3 regions of the Bradyrhizobium sp. CCBAU 11357 genome follow, and region 3 is predicted to be linked to each of the others. Evidence: riboswitches for the same ligand, from Rfam matches in the RefSeq annotation. Region 3 holds a riboswitch; each other region holds the start of a gene.
What was found. Region 3 has a riboswitch for cobalamin ahead of XI05_RS38200 (TonB-dependent receptor). Riboswitches for the same ligand answer to the same signal wherever they lie in the genome.
Positions count from the first base shown of each region.

Region 1: another riboswitch for cobalamin. It lies ahead of metE (5-methyltetrahydropteroyltriglutamate--homocysteine S-methyltransferase); the one in region 3 lies ahead of XI05_RS38200 (TonB-dependent receptor).
Region 2: another riboswitch for cobalamin. It lies ahead of XI05_RS01060 (ribonucleoside-diphosphate reductase subunit alpha); the one in region 3 lies ahead of XI05_RS38200 (TonB-dependent receptor).

Region 1 is NZ_LBJW01000080.1:12,870-17,460, forward strand. It holds gene XI05_RS10485 (nodulate formation efficiency C protein) at 127-849, opposite strand; cobalamin riboswitch at 1,871-2,073, shown strand; gene metE (5-methyltetrahydropteroyltriglutamate--homocysteine S-methyltransferase) at 2,175-4,520, shown strand.
Region 2 is NZ_LBJW01000007.1:1,704-6,294, reverse strand. It holds gene XI05_RS01060 (ribonucleoside-diphosphate reductase subunit alpha) at 1-1,613, opposite strand, end outside; cobalamin riboswitch at 1,917-2,130, opposite strand; partial or broken gene XI05_RS01055 (IS6 family transposase) at 2,195-2,391, opposite strand; gene XI05_RS01050 (hypothetical protein) at 3,185-3,319, shown strand; gene XI05_RS01045 (hypothetical protein) at 3,639-3,911, shown strand.
Region 3 is NZ_LBJW01000113.1:517,029-521,619, reverse strand. It holds gene XI05_RS38200 (TonB-dependent receptor) at 1-1,402, opposite strand, end outside; cobalamin riboswitch at 1,519-1,721, opposite strand; gene XI05_RS38195 (histidine phosphatase family protein) at 1,794-2,366, shown strand; gene cobT (nicotinate-nucleotide--dimethylbenzimidazole phosphoribosyltransferase) at 2,359-3,411, opposite strand; gene cobF (precorrin-6A synthase (deacetylating)) at 3,422-4,171, opposite strand; gene XI05_RS38180 (energy-coupling factor ABC transporter permease) at 4,211-4,591, opposite strand, start outside.

The DNA.
Region 1 (4,591 bases), on a different contig from region 3:
GAAAGGCAGCCGGACTGTTGCGGAGCCGTAAACAACCAACTGCAGAGCGCGTATGTCCTTGCAGTTGGTACGAGGCGTTCGACCGTACGGCAGCTGCGGCGCGATGTTGCTCTGCGCGACCGACTGCTAAGGCCTTCGCTCTCCTAAGTCTTCCTCTTCCTTTGGCTCGGTCCGTTGAAACCAGGAGCCCGGAGGAAATTTCGCGATGCGCTTGGCGAAAGAGGATTGTGGCTCCCAATCTTGGCCTTCGCTCTTCTCGAAAGTGATGACCCCGTTGTGTGTAAAATAACGTGGTCCTTGGATATCGCAATTCACCAAGAGCAGAATGCGCCATAGATCGCCTTTCTCGTTCGGCTTGTCATTCTGCTTGGGTAAGTAGTCTACCCCAACAGGTTCAATGATTGTGCATCGGCCCTGCCGCAGAAGATCGCCGAGCCGGCCTTGCGGCGTAGTCACAAAGTTGAAGTTACTTGGATCATGCAGAAAGCTAAGGTTTGCGTCCCTTTCACCATCTGCGACTTCTTTGGCGATCAACGAGAGCGCTAGGGCACGCCAGCCCAATTCCATCGGCTTCGCATAGGTTGACGCAAGCTCAATCGTACCGTCGAGCGCGACTTTCCAGGTGATAGCGTACTGTTCGTCTGATTTGTTGTCTCGGTGTCTGGTCCACGAAACGAAAACATAGTCGTTTTCGCCAAGTTCAACGACCCCCCACATCTGAGGGACGAACTGTGCCACCTTCGAGACATTGGAGATGATTTGTTCTATCGTCTCACCATCTTGCGCTCGCCACGTTGACTTGAGTCCTTCGACAAGTGGGTTGTCGCTGGCGCGAATAGTGTTGCTCATGGCAGCCGGCCAGGCTAGGCAGATTAGAAGTCCGCCCAGGGCAAGCCATAGCGCGGGTCTTCCCGACATTCTCTTCATAACCCTCGGCCTATCACGTTTCATCCGTACATCTTTCAAAGCGGGCAACCTTGAACCTGCTATGAGCGAGCGCGAGAAGTTTACGGAGACGCGACGGGGCACCCGCGGCTGTCCCGCGGGCAGGCGCTCCCCTCCATGTCACGCGCCGCTAACTTCCCTAGCCGGCGACAGCGTCAATTGGCTGAGCTGGACATCCTCAGCAGAAGAGACTGGGCATGTCGAGGGGCTTGCATTCTTCGTGCCAGGCAGCAGGCGGAGATTTGCACGGGTTTTATGTCCCTCTTGTCGACTTTCCGACCTGCGCACCTTTCGATGTTTCCATTCAGTGTATCGGCCGCAGTTTGTGCATCCTTGTCCCGCACAAGATTGTGCATCCTTGTCCCGCACAAGATAGTGTGCGGAAGAGGTGAACGCCTCAATGCCAAGTGCCTGATGAGAATCTGGAGTGCGTTTGCCGTCATTGAACGGTGTGGTTCGCTATAGTTGCCGTCGGCGTTCGGCCTACATGATGACTGGCGATACGAAGCCGACTTAATCGACGAACTTTGACGCCTGGCTGGCACGAAAATCAACCTGCTCGCCGCGCATGTTGCCAGATTGCACCGGCTGCCTTGACGTGTTCAATGGGAATCCTTTAGTCGAGAAAATAGCTGGCCAGTGGATGTGCTGGGCGAACCGCTGGAAATCGGAAGCCGCATCGAATGCATTCTGCTCGAAACGGCGGTAATCGCCGCCCCGCGGGCTGGTTTTGTCCCTTTCATTGATGGGGCGGGCGGCGTCGCCTCAAGGCAGCTCCGCGTCGCACTCCGACATCTGACAAGGACATCTCTGATTGCGACAGTTCTGTTTAGAGAATCATAGAGATGCACGGTCATTCGCCTAGTAGATGTCGCAGATTAGCGTGGCACATAATCTGAGAGGTTGACCGAAGAATTCTCCTGCCGATAATCCAAGTCGTCGAGGTTCTCCGAATCCCACTTGATCCGGAGCTAAGAGGGAAGCCGGTCCAAATGCCGGCGCTGCCCCCGCAACTGTGAGCGGCGAGCTACTGTCCAACGATGTCACTGAAGCCCGCACGGCTTCCGGAAGGCCGGACAGCAGCGATGACCAGCGAGCCAGGAGACCTGCCCCGACGATAGATTGGTCCACGGGCGGGGTGTCTCGGTGGTGCGCCAAGCAGCCGTCGCCCGCGCGACTTCCTCTGCCTGCGTCCGCCTTGGCCTCTGTCCCCAACAGGGGTTAACACTATGTCTCTTCTCTCTCTTCCGGTTGCTACGCTCGGTACGCCACGCATCGGTCCAAGGCGTGAGCTCAAATTCGCTCTTGAAAGCTACTGGGCCGGAAAGATCAGCGAACAGCAATTGCTCGAGGACGCATCCGGCCTGCGCGCAGCGAACTGGGCTCGTCAGAAGTCTCTCGGCGTCACGGTCATTCCGTCGAATGACTTCTCGCTGTATGATCAGGTGCTCGATACAAGTGTCATGGTTGGCGCTATCCCGGAGATCTACGCCTCGAAAGGAGAATCCGTTTCCCTCAAGACGTACTTCGCCATGGCTCGCGGATCACAATGCGACGATCAGGATGCGAATTGCGGTCTGGGCCCGCGGGGGTCTGGCGCACCCGCGCAGGAAATGACTAAGTGGTTTGATACCAACTACCACTACATGGTTCCCGAGTTCTACAAGGGACAGGCGTTCAGACTTTGCTCTCGCAAGCCCATTGAAGAGTATGTGGAAGCAAAGGCTCTAGGCTTTCAAACCCGCCCTGTCCTGATCGGGCCCGTCACATTCCTAAAGCTCGGTAAGAGTGCCGATAGCGCGTTCCAGCCCCTCTCGCTACTGGATGATTTGATACCGGTCTATATCGAGGTTCTGCATGAATTGGCCGAACGAGGGGCAAGTTGGGTTCAGTTTGACGAGCCCTGCCTGGTCCTTGATCTGGACGAAGCGGTGCGAAAATCATTGCTACATGCCTATAACCGGTTCGCAAAAGAGGGACCGGCTATCAAGATCATGGTTGCCAGCTATTTCGGCGAGCCAGGCGACAATCTGGATACCGCATTGAGCCTCCCGGTTTCCGGTCTGCACTTTGATCTGGTTCGAGCGCCAGAGTTGTTGGATAAAATCGTCGCTGTCGGCCGAAGTGATCTCGTCATGTCGCTCGGTGTCATCGACGGCCGGAATGTATGGCGGTCGGACTTGTGGTCGCTCCGTCAGCGGCTGGAGCCCGCGATTGCGAAGCTCGGCAAGCACCGTGTACAGCTCGCTCCATCCTGCTCGCTGCTTCACGTGCCGGTCGATGTTGAACTCGAGACCGGGCTCTCGTCCGACGTCAGGAGCTGGCTTGCTTTCTCTGTTCAGAAGATGCGTGAGCTTGCGATCCTGGCGCGAGCACTCGCTGGCGACCAGAATGTTGGGCTACCTCTCGCCGATTCGGAATGCGCTGCGACTGCCCGCCGGACTTCGCCGAAGATCCATGATGCCAATCTCGCTACCCGGATGAGGGCAATCGACCAGACGATGCGCCAGCGCGCAAGCCCATTCGCCCGTCGTTCCGAGATCCAAAGGGCACGCTTTGGACTACCAGCTTTTCCCACCACGACAATCGGATCGTTTCCGCAGACCGCAGACGTTCGAAATGCTCGTGCGGCGCATGCGCTAGGCGCGATGAGCGACGAACAATACGAGAGGTTCATCAAGGAGGAGATAGCCCGCGCCGTACATTGGCAGGAGGACATCGGTCTTGACGTCCTCGTGCACGGCGAATTTGAGCGCAATGACATGGTGCAGTACTTTGGCGAGCAACTCGGCGGCTTCCTATTTATCAGGAAGGGATGGGTACAGTCTTATGGTTCGCGCTGCGTCAGGCCCCCGATCCTGTTTGGCGATGTAGTGCGGTCGAAGCCGATCACCGTGGACTGGTGGCGCTATGCGCAATCACTAACTAGCAAGCCAATGAAGGCGATGTTGACCGGACCGGTGACCATCCTGAACTGGTCGTTTGTTCGCGATGATATTCCTAGAAGCGAGGTCTGCCGTCAGCTTGCGCTCGCGATCCGCGACGAAGTCCGCGATCTCGAGAATGCCGGTGCGGCCATGATCCAGATCGACGAAGCGGCACTCCGGGAAGGATTGCCATTGCGCCGATCGGAGTGGAAGGCATATCTCGATTGGGCGGGAGATTGCTTCCGCATTTGCTCATCGGGCGTTGCCGATCAAACGCAAATCCATACACATATGTGCTACTCAGAATTTAACGACATCATCGGTGCAATCGCTGCAATGGATGCGGATGTCATTTCGATCGAAACGTCTCGATCGAAAATGGAGCTACTTGACGTATTCAGCAAGTACGAATATCCAAATCAAATCGGACCGGGCGTGTACGACATCCACTCTCCACGCGTTCCCGAGGTGGGCGAAATGAAGGAGCTGATGGTGCTAGCTCGGACGCGTTTGCAGGAATCGCAGCTCTGGGTCAATCCGGACTGCGGCCTAAAAACGCGCAATTGGGCGGAGGTTCGGCCTGCGCTAACCAACATGGTCGCTGCCGCCCGCGAACTGCGTGCAGCATCCGATCCGCAAAACAATTGATCCCGCGCTCGGGTCTGTTCTCGACCAAGCGAATTCGCTTGTGGTCATTTGCGCTCTCCACAATCTCGATC
Region 2 (4,591 bases), on a different contig from region 3:
TTCAATCCGCGCTGCCATGCCGTCCAGTGCAGCATGTGAAGGTCCCATTTATCGACATCGGCTGGGAGATAAAGGTTGATCGACTGGCTTTGGCAGATGAACGGGGCGCGGTCGGCGGCAAGCTCGACGATCCAGCGCTGGTCGATCTCGAAAGCGGTGCGAAAGATCGCTTTCTCGTGCTCCGACAAGATGTCGAGACGGGCCACCGACCCTTCGTGTGCTATAATCGACTGCCACATCGCCGAAGTGTCGGCGCCCTTCGCCGCAAGCACTTTGGCGAGATGCGGATTACGCACCGAGATGGCGCCGGACAATGTCTTATGGGTGTAGATGTTGGCCGGGATTGGCTCGACGCAGGCGCTGGTGCCGCCGCAGATGATGCTGATCGAGGCGGTCGGCGCGATTGCGATCTTGTGGCTGAAGCGCGCCATCACGCCGCGTTCCAGGGCATCCGGGCACGGGCCACGCTCGCGCGCGAGCGTCACGGATGCCGCGTCGGCCTCGCGGCGGATTTTCCGGAACATGTTCAGATTGAACGACTTGGCCATGACACTTTCCATTGGAATGCCCTTGGCCTGCAGGAAAGAGTGGAAGCCCATGACGCCGAGGCCGACGGAGCGCTCACGCAGGGCAGCGTAGCGGGCACGCTTCATGCCGTCCGGCGCCACCGTGATGAAGTGCGTGAGCACGTTGTCTAGGAAGCGCATGACGTCCTCGATGAAGGTGGGCTCCTCATTCCACTGGTCCCAGGTCTCGAGGTTGAGCGACGACAGGCAGCACACCGCGGTGCGCTCCTCGCCGCGATGATCGATGCCGGTCGACAGGGTAATCTCGCTGCACAGGTTGGAGGTCGAGACCTTGAGGCCGAGCTCGCGCTGGTGCTTGGGGAGCGCACGGCTCACGGTGTCGATGAACAAGAGATAAGGCTCGCCGGTCTGCAGCCGATTCTCAAGGATGCGTTGCCTCAGCTGGCGGGCATCGATCTCGCGGACGACCTCGTTAGTCTTCGGGCTGCGCAGAGCGAATGCGGTGCCGGCGCCCACGGCACACATGAACGCGTCGGTGACGTTGATGCCGTGATGTAGGTTGAGGCTCTTGCGGCTGAAGTCACCAGACGCCTTGCGGATCTCGAGGAACTCCTCGATCTCGGGATGGTGGATATCGAGATAGACCGCCGCCGAGCCGCGCCGCAAGGAGCCCTGGCTGATCGCCAGCGTGAGGCCGTCCGTGACGTGGATGAACGGGATGATGCCCGAGGTGACGCCGCCCCTCGCCTTCTCGCCGATTGAGCGAACATTACCCCAGTAGGTGCCGATGCCGCCGCCATTGGAAGCAAGCCAGACGTTCTCGTTCCAGGTGCCGACGATGCCTTCGAGCGAGTCCGACACTGAGTTAAGGAAGCAGGAGATCGGCAGGCCGCGCGTGGTCCCGCCGTTGGAGAGCACCGGTGTGGCCGGCATGAACCACAGCCGAGACATCGCATCATAGAGACGTTGGGCATGCGCTACATCGTCCGCGAAAGCGCAAGACACCCGCACGAACATGTCCTGGTAAGTTTCGCCGGCGAGCAGATAACGGTTGGTCAGCGTCAGCTTGCCGAATGATGTCAACAAGTCGTCGCGAGACGGATCGAGCGTGAGGTCGGCCGGCTTTGGCGATGGCGCGAGGGGCCACGGCAGCGGAGCCGGCGATGGCGAAAGGGGCACCAGACACGGCTCAGGCGCGGCAGGCTTCGCCTGCGCTAGGCGCGGCCGCACACTCGGTGACGCGACGAGATGACCATGCTGATCGAAATCGTAAGACGGCGACATCGGCAACCCCGCGATGTTTGAGGCTGGGGGCCGTGCGGACGACTTGCGAGGAGATCGGACAAATATCACCAGCTGCAAGCGACCCACCGGGGCACCCCGCCCGAGGACTTTCGTTCAGTCGCGGCAGGTCTCCTGGCTCGCGGGTCGCTGGGGCTGTCGGCCTTCCCAGCGCTGTCGCGCCAGTGACCATGATGACAACCGCTCGCCGCTTACAGTTGCGGGGGCAGCCTCGGAATAGCCGTTGCCGGCGCACCGGGTTCCCTCTTAGCTTCCATCCTACGAGATGCGGGAATGGAAGACCGTGACGGGCTACATATAGGCGCCACTCGCGGAGATTCGTCAAGGCGGCGCCGTCAAGTTAACGAATTGGAGCAGCCCCGAGGTCAAGGTTCGGCGAGCGTTGTCGTGGAGATCTCGCGCCAAGTCGCAAAGGCTCGCTCGCGCGAAACACGACGGAAGTCGGCAGTGACGGCTCCGAGAGAGAGGATGTGGAAAAGGTTCGTGACCTGATCATGAACTGACAGAAAAATTGAGCCTGACGGGACGATTTGAAACGCTTCATGATCCGATCGCGTCGCCTGTTACCCTTGCGGCGTTCGTGGTCTGGACTATCCCTTCACCCGGCGATGTCCGCTGTAGGTGCTTCCCGTCGAGTCTCCACCCCTCCCCTGGCAGGGGCTTGGCTCGGGGAATCACTTTCCAACTGAAAGTGCCTTATGTGATGGGCTACGCGACCGTGGGGCTCGCAGGCGGCGTGGTCGCGCGCTTTGTTACGATTCCAAAAGCTGCTTGGCTTGCCTCCATGAACATCGGAAGGACGAGAAACATATATCCAAACCGCGTCTCGATAATACCGGAATGGTCACGCCGTTAGGGTGCAATGCGCCTACATTCACCGGAGGAGGCTTTGATCTGCAAGAAGTCTCGCTTGAAGTCGTCCGCAGTGCGGTCGGATTGCTCTCAGAAGGGAAGTAGGACCCCGGCACCTGGCAAGTGTCTATCCTGACACTGCAAGGCCAAAACAGAGCACGTGTACTGCCACGCTGGGAGCGTTTGATTGCCCCCACATCGACGCTGTTGGGCCGGGGAATGAACGTCTTGCTTTCTTCGCACGTGATGCGGGCAATGTGCAAATTTGCTTGCGAATTTGTCCCCCCTTGAGAATGGCGGAGTTCTTCTCGGCTGGGCGCGTGGGGAAAGACCGGGTGGTAGTCGACCTTCGCGGTCCCGGCCCGCACGCCCTTCACGGGCGACACTGTTTCGTGCCTGATCACGCTTGGCAGGTCGCAGAGATACGGCGGGCTTTTCAGGATAGCACGGGTGACGTTGATTACCTCGGCGATCGGCACTCGCATCCCGGTGGCGCCGCGGCAATGAGCGATCTGGGCTCGGCTACGCTGCGGCGCATTGCCCGCCGCGTGAAGGAGCCGCTCATGCTGATCGTGGCAGGCAGCGAGATCAATCAAGACTGGTCGGCGCGTTGTTGGAAAGGGCGCATTGATGGGTGATTTCTGAGGCGCCGCTTGGAGGCACAACCACAGGAGCTAAAATTGTTCGATCCGCCACACGATTGGGCGACCGTCCGTCACGCTGTATGAGCCGACGCTTACTTGGCGTGTAAGTCGCTCGGATGAATTGGACCAGTTCGGAACATCAAGGGCGAGCCCAATGCCTACCAGCCGAAGGAGTTGATGCCCTGAAGCGCGGTCGCTAGGGCAGAGTGTATTTTCGAGGTATCAAGGCCGAACATGGGTGATGTGCGGATTCGTAATGGAAAAGCCGCGGCAACGCGGCTCGGATCAAGTCATGCTGCTACCGTGAGGGACCATGACGAATTGGACGATCGAACGCATGGTTTACCGCAAGGCGCGCCGACGTGAGGTGTTCGTCGGCCATCGCATCAGTTCGGACGGCGGTAAGTCGTGGATCGAAGAAGGCGAACTTCACGCCAGCTTTGAAGATTCGTTCTCGCAGGTGACGCGCGAAGTGGACATCGAAGAGTACCAATCGCGCGTTGCCGCTGCACGCAAGATGTCGTTGATCATGCCGCTTCTGGCCGCGCGGCGGACTAATTCTAGCGTTAGCCCATCGCGGCGATAGCCGATAGCTCCCCACTTCGACGTCCTGATGTAGCTGCCGACATAGTTGCGGCTGGGCCGCTCATCGCGGGCCAAGTATCCGGTCTAGCGGGGTTAACTCCTCGGCCGCACGGCCATCTCACAGGTCGTCCGACAAGTCTGGGCGAATCCTAGTGGCTCCGAAATCTCGTTGGCAGAGGATCCGGGAGCTTCGTCTATGCCAACGTATAGCTTTCGAAGGAGCGCCTCGCCTGCCATTCCTTTCTTGAGGCCGGCGCGATGACTGGGACAGACAAGGCGCCGGAGGCCCAAGCTTTTTCTGCGATTTTAGGTCGTGTTCTGGAATGCGAAATTAGGATGGCGAAACTCATTTGAACAGATTCGAGTGTGACGAAGTGTGGGCTAAGAGGTTGGATTGACATTGACTCTCGGCTCTCCTCGCTGGACCAAACGAGAAGACGAACTGCTGCGCAAGCTTGTTGATGCCGGCACGCCTGTGAAATCCATTTGCGAAACGCTCAATAGATCCGAGCTAGAGCTTCGCAGGCGCGGCTACTACATTGGCCTACCAAGGAAATGGTTCAAGCGAACAGCCAACATCTGACGCTGTGAGGCGGCGCTCAGCAATAGGCAGTTCTTCCTGAACCCGGCTCTCAGTATGGCGGCAGTTCGAGGGACGACCGAGCACACCCGCAGCGCCGC
Region 3 (4,591 bases):
GATCGACCAGCGAAACGGAATCCCCGGGAAAGTTTGCCGCGCCGGGCCTGACGAAATCGAGATAGCTCGACGACAGCGTCGTGACCAGCCGGTTGTCGAAGCCCGCAATATTTGTGTCCCAGATCAGGTCGGTGATGTTGCCGACCAGCCGCTGGCTATGGGCGACATAGAAGCGCTCGCGATCGACCAGGTTCGTGGTGGAGTTGAATGCCTCGATCTCGTTGTTGAACCAGGTCCGTTCGGCGCCATAGCCATAGGCCTGACTTTTCACCGTGAGGTCAGGCGCGAGCTTCAGCTCGAAGCCGCCGCGCAGCCACACTTCCTGCGCCAGGTTGCGGTTATCGAGAACGTTGTAATTGGTGTTGAAGGTGCGGTCGTCGATGGTGACGGCACCGAGATTGGTACCGTTGTAGTTCGAGACGTAATTGCCGGAGACGATCCCCGTCGTCGCATGCGAACCGCTGAAGGCGACCGGCACCAGCGGCGCGCCCCAATAGGCCTTCGAGCGGTCTTCGCGATACTCGACCGCACCCCAGATCTTGAGGCTGTCGGAGACCCGGTAATTGAGCTGGCCGGACGTGCCGAACGTCTTGACGTTGGTGTCGTCGGCAAAGCCGTTCAGCGTGGAACGGCTGATGTCGAAGCGATAGTCCATCCCTTGCACATTGGTGCTGCCGCCGGAGCCGTAATGGGCCCGGAACGAATTCAGCGAATCCCAGGAGAAATTTGCCTCGTTGCGGATCGCTCCGGTGTGCGGCTGCTTGGTGACGAAGTTGATGGCGCCTCCCGCGGCACCCTCGCCCGAGATCAGCGAGGCAGGTCCTTTGAGGAATTCCACGGCCTCCAGATTGGCGGTGTCGACGATCCGCGAGGTCATGTTCTGCGGACCGATCTTGATGCCGTTGTAGAGCGTGTTGATCTGGCTGTTGGTGAAGCCGCGCATCGAGAAGGCGGAAGGTTCGGCCGGGTTGTCGCCGGAGGTGACGCCGACGGCGCCCTGCGCCACCTCGGACACGGTGCGATAGCCCTGCTCGCGCATGGTTTCGGCCGAGATCACCTCGACGGTCGCGGGCGTCTGCCGCACCGTCAGGCCGAGCCTCGAGGCGCTTTCGGCAACGGCATTGGTGTTGAGCGGCGTTTGCGCCGTCGAATCCGGCATGACGGGTTTTGGCGCTGCCGATACGGCCGCCGGCCTGCGCGCTGCCGCGCGGCGCGCGCTCGCCGCCTCTCCTGCTGCCGGTCTGGCCGGCTTGCGCGCCTGGGCGGGCGACACCTCGACGGGTGGCAGCGGCTCTCGGACCTGCTGCGCCAGAGCGGCAGGCGGATCGAGAACGGCGAAGGACGTGAACGCGGCGGAAACCAGCAGGACGCGGCGCGGTCGTGCGATACGGATGGAAGACACGGTACTAAACCTCGGTATGACGTCAGTGGCACGTCACAGCGAACGAGGTCTCACCTTTTGGCCTTGCAGCCGTCCGATGAAGCCGAATGTCTGTACTCCCCGACCGACATCTTCGCGTGTGACCACGGCTGACGGCAGGTCTCCTGGCTCGCGGGTCGTGACCTCTTCGTCGCCTTCCCGGGACCGAGGACCCAGTGGCTCGTGACGAAGGATTCACCGCTCACAGTTGCGGGGGCAGCCGCGGCATTGGGGACAATTTTCCCCGCACCGCATTCCCTTTTCATTCCCTCTCGGGAAAACCGTCGCGAGCATCTAGGATTACCACCAAGACAGAGTCAATGTGCCAGTTGCGGCGTCGTGGCAACAGCGACAAGCTTCCTTGGAGATGAGCATGGAAGGCGAGACCTTCCTCTGGTTGATACGGCACGCGGTTGTCGCGGGCGTAGCCGGGACGATCCATGCAGCCGATGCGCCGGCCGATCTCGGCGATCGCGCGGCATTGGCGGCTCTCAAGCAGCGCTTGCCCGCGGATGTCGCAAGCTATGCCAGCCCATCGCGGCGCACGGTCGAGACGGCGCGCGCGCTGGGGCTGGAACCGGAGCTGGTCAGCGAATTCCAGGAGCAGGATTTCGGCGATTGGACCGGCCATCGGCATGACGAGCTCGCCGCAACCGGCGGCGAGATCTACGCGCAGTTCTGGCGCGATCCGGCGCGCGGACGACCGCCGAATGGCGAAAGCTTTGCGGATCAGGTCGCCCGCGTCCGGCTCGGCCTGTCGCGGATCGGCCCAGGCTCCGCAGCGCTGGTGGTGCATTCCGGCACCATCCGCGCCGCGCTCTGCATCGCGCTCGATCTCGCACCGGAAGCGGCGTTGCGCTTCGTGATCGATCCGTTGTCGCTGACCCGGATCGACCGGCTCGCCAGCGGCTGGCGCGTCGTCTCCGTCAATCAGCGGATCAGCTAGGCCTGTCAGGCACATTGGCCTGCGCAAAGGTCGCCATGCCGTTGTGAAGTGCGCAGGCCGAGCGCACCAGCGGCAGCGCAATGGCGGCGCCCGATCCCTCGCCGAGCCTGAGATCGAGGCTGATCAGCGGCTGCACGTTCAGCGCGCGCAACACCAGCCGATGTCCTTGCTCCGCCGATTGATGCGAGGGCAACAGGAACGGCAGGCAGGAGGGATTGAGGCGCGCCGCCGCCAGCGCCGCCACCGAGACGATGAAGCCGTCGATCAACACGGGAATGCGGCGTTGCGCGGCCGCGATGATCGCGCCCGAGATCGCCGCGATTTCGAGGCCGCCGACCGCGCACAGGATTGTCTCGACCGAGGCTGCGGCGACGCGATGGCGCGCGATCGCCGCATCGATCACCCGCGCCTTGTGCGCGCGGCCGGCCGCATCGATGCCGGTGCCGCTGCCCGCGATCTCCCCGGCGCTCACACCGAGCAGGCTCGCAGCAATCGCCGCCGATGTCGTGGTGTTGCCGATCCCCATCTCGCCGAAGATCAACAGATCAGGCCGGCTGGCCTCGGCGCGAACCACCGCGCGCTGGCCGGCCGCGAAGGCGAAGGCCAATTCCGCCGGGGTGAGCGCGGCCTCGGCACTGAAATCGCGCGTACCGCTGCGCGGCTTGTCGGTGACTACTCCGGACATCTGCTCCTGGGACAGCGTACCGGCATCGACGACCTCGAGGCTCGAACCCAGCTCGCGCGCCAGCACGGAGATCGCGGCGCCACCGGAGGCAAAATTCGCCATCATCGCGATGGTGACGGCTTGCGGATAGGCCGACACGCCCTGCGCGACGATGCCATGGTCCCCCGCGAAGATGATGATCGGGACCCGCGCGGCGCGCGGCTGCTCGGTGGCCTGAAGGCCCGCAAGCTCGATCGCGAGCTGCTCCAGCCGGCCGAGCGCGCCCGTCGGCTTCGTCAGTTGCGCCTGCCGCGCAACGGCCGCCTCGCGATGGACCGCGGAGATTTCGGGGCAGTTCTGGGTGACCCATTCGGGAAGCATGCTGCCTCGCTCAACGCCTGCGTTTGAGAATGTAGCTGTCCATGATCCAGCCGTGCCGCTCGCGTGCGTCCTGCCGCGCGGCGGCAATGCGTGCGCCCATTTCGGCCAGGGTGCCGGACATGAGGATCTGATCGGACATGCCGAGATAGGCACCCCACCAGATGTGAAGCCCAGCCGGATCGAGCGACTGGAACGCCGTGCCGCCGTCGAGCATCACCACGACTGTATCGACACCCGCCGGCCAGCCGCCTTCGCGCAAGCGCCGCCCCGTCGTGACCAGGAACGGCTCGCCGATGTCGTTGAGCGGCAGCGCATGCGCCGCGCACAGCGCCTGGATCGTGGTGATGCCCGGCACGACTTCGATTGTCGGCAACGGATTCAATCGCCGCGCAATGCGCAGCGAGGAATCGTAGAGCGACGGGTCGCCCCAGATCAGCAGCGCGACCTTGCCGTCACCGCCGAGATGGCTTGCAATGGTCCGCGACCACGTGGCGGCAACGGCATCGTGCCAATCGTCGACGCCCTTGCGATAGTCGGCCTCGGTCGCGTCGCGCACGGGAAGATCGAATTCGGCGATCCGCGTCGCTTTGTTGGTGAGCACGTCAGTGCAGATCGTCCGCCTGAGATCGGCGAGATCGGATTTTGCGCTTCCCTTGCGCGGGATCAGGACGAGATCGGCCGCGTTGATGGCGGCAATCGCGGCGCGCGTGAGCTGCTCGGGATCGCCGCAACCGATGCCTATCAGGGAGAGCGTGAGCATCGGGTGTGTGGGGCGGCCATGACGGCCGCCCCTTGTCTCTTAAGCCGCGTTGTGCAGGCGAGGCGTGACGAAGCCAGGCGCGGTGACACCACGCAGCGACTTCGCCAGCGCCAGCACGGCAAGATCGGCCAGCGGCTCGATCACGATGACCAGTGCGTAGGACGCCGCGAAGGTCGCGATGCTGGCGAGGTTGCTCATGGCGAAACCGGAACCATAAAGCGCCCAGAACGCCACCCACGCGATCACGCCGGCCTGGTAGGTCGTCGAAAGCGCCAGCGCCTGCCGATACTTCAAATCAACATAGGCGCTGTTGCGCGAAATGATCCGGGCAGCGATTGCCTGGATCGCGAACAGTGGCACCAGCAGCGTCGTGACGTTCATGCCATATTGCGGGATGTCAGCGGGCTCGAAGAAAACGCC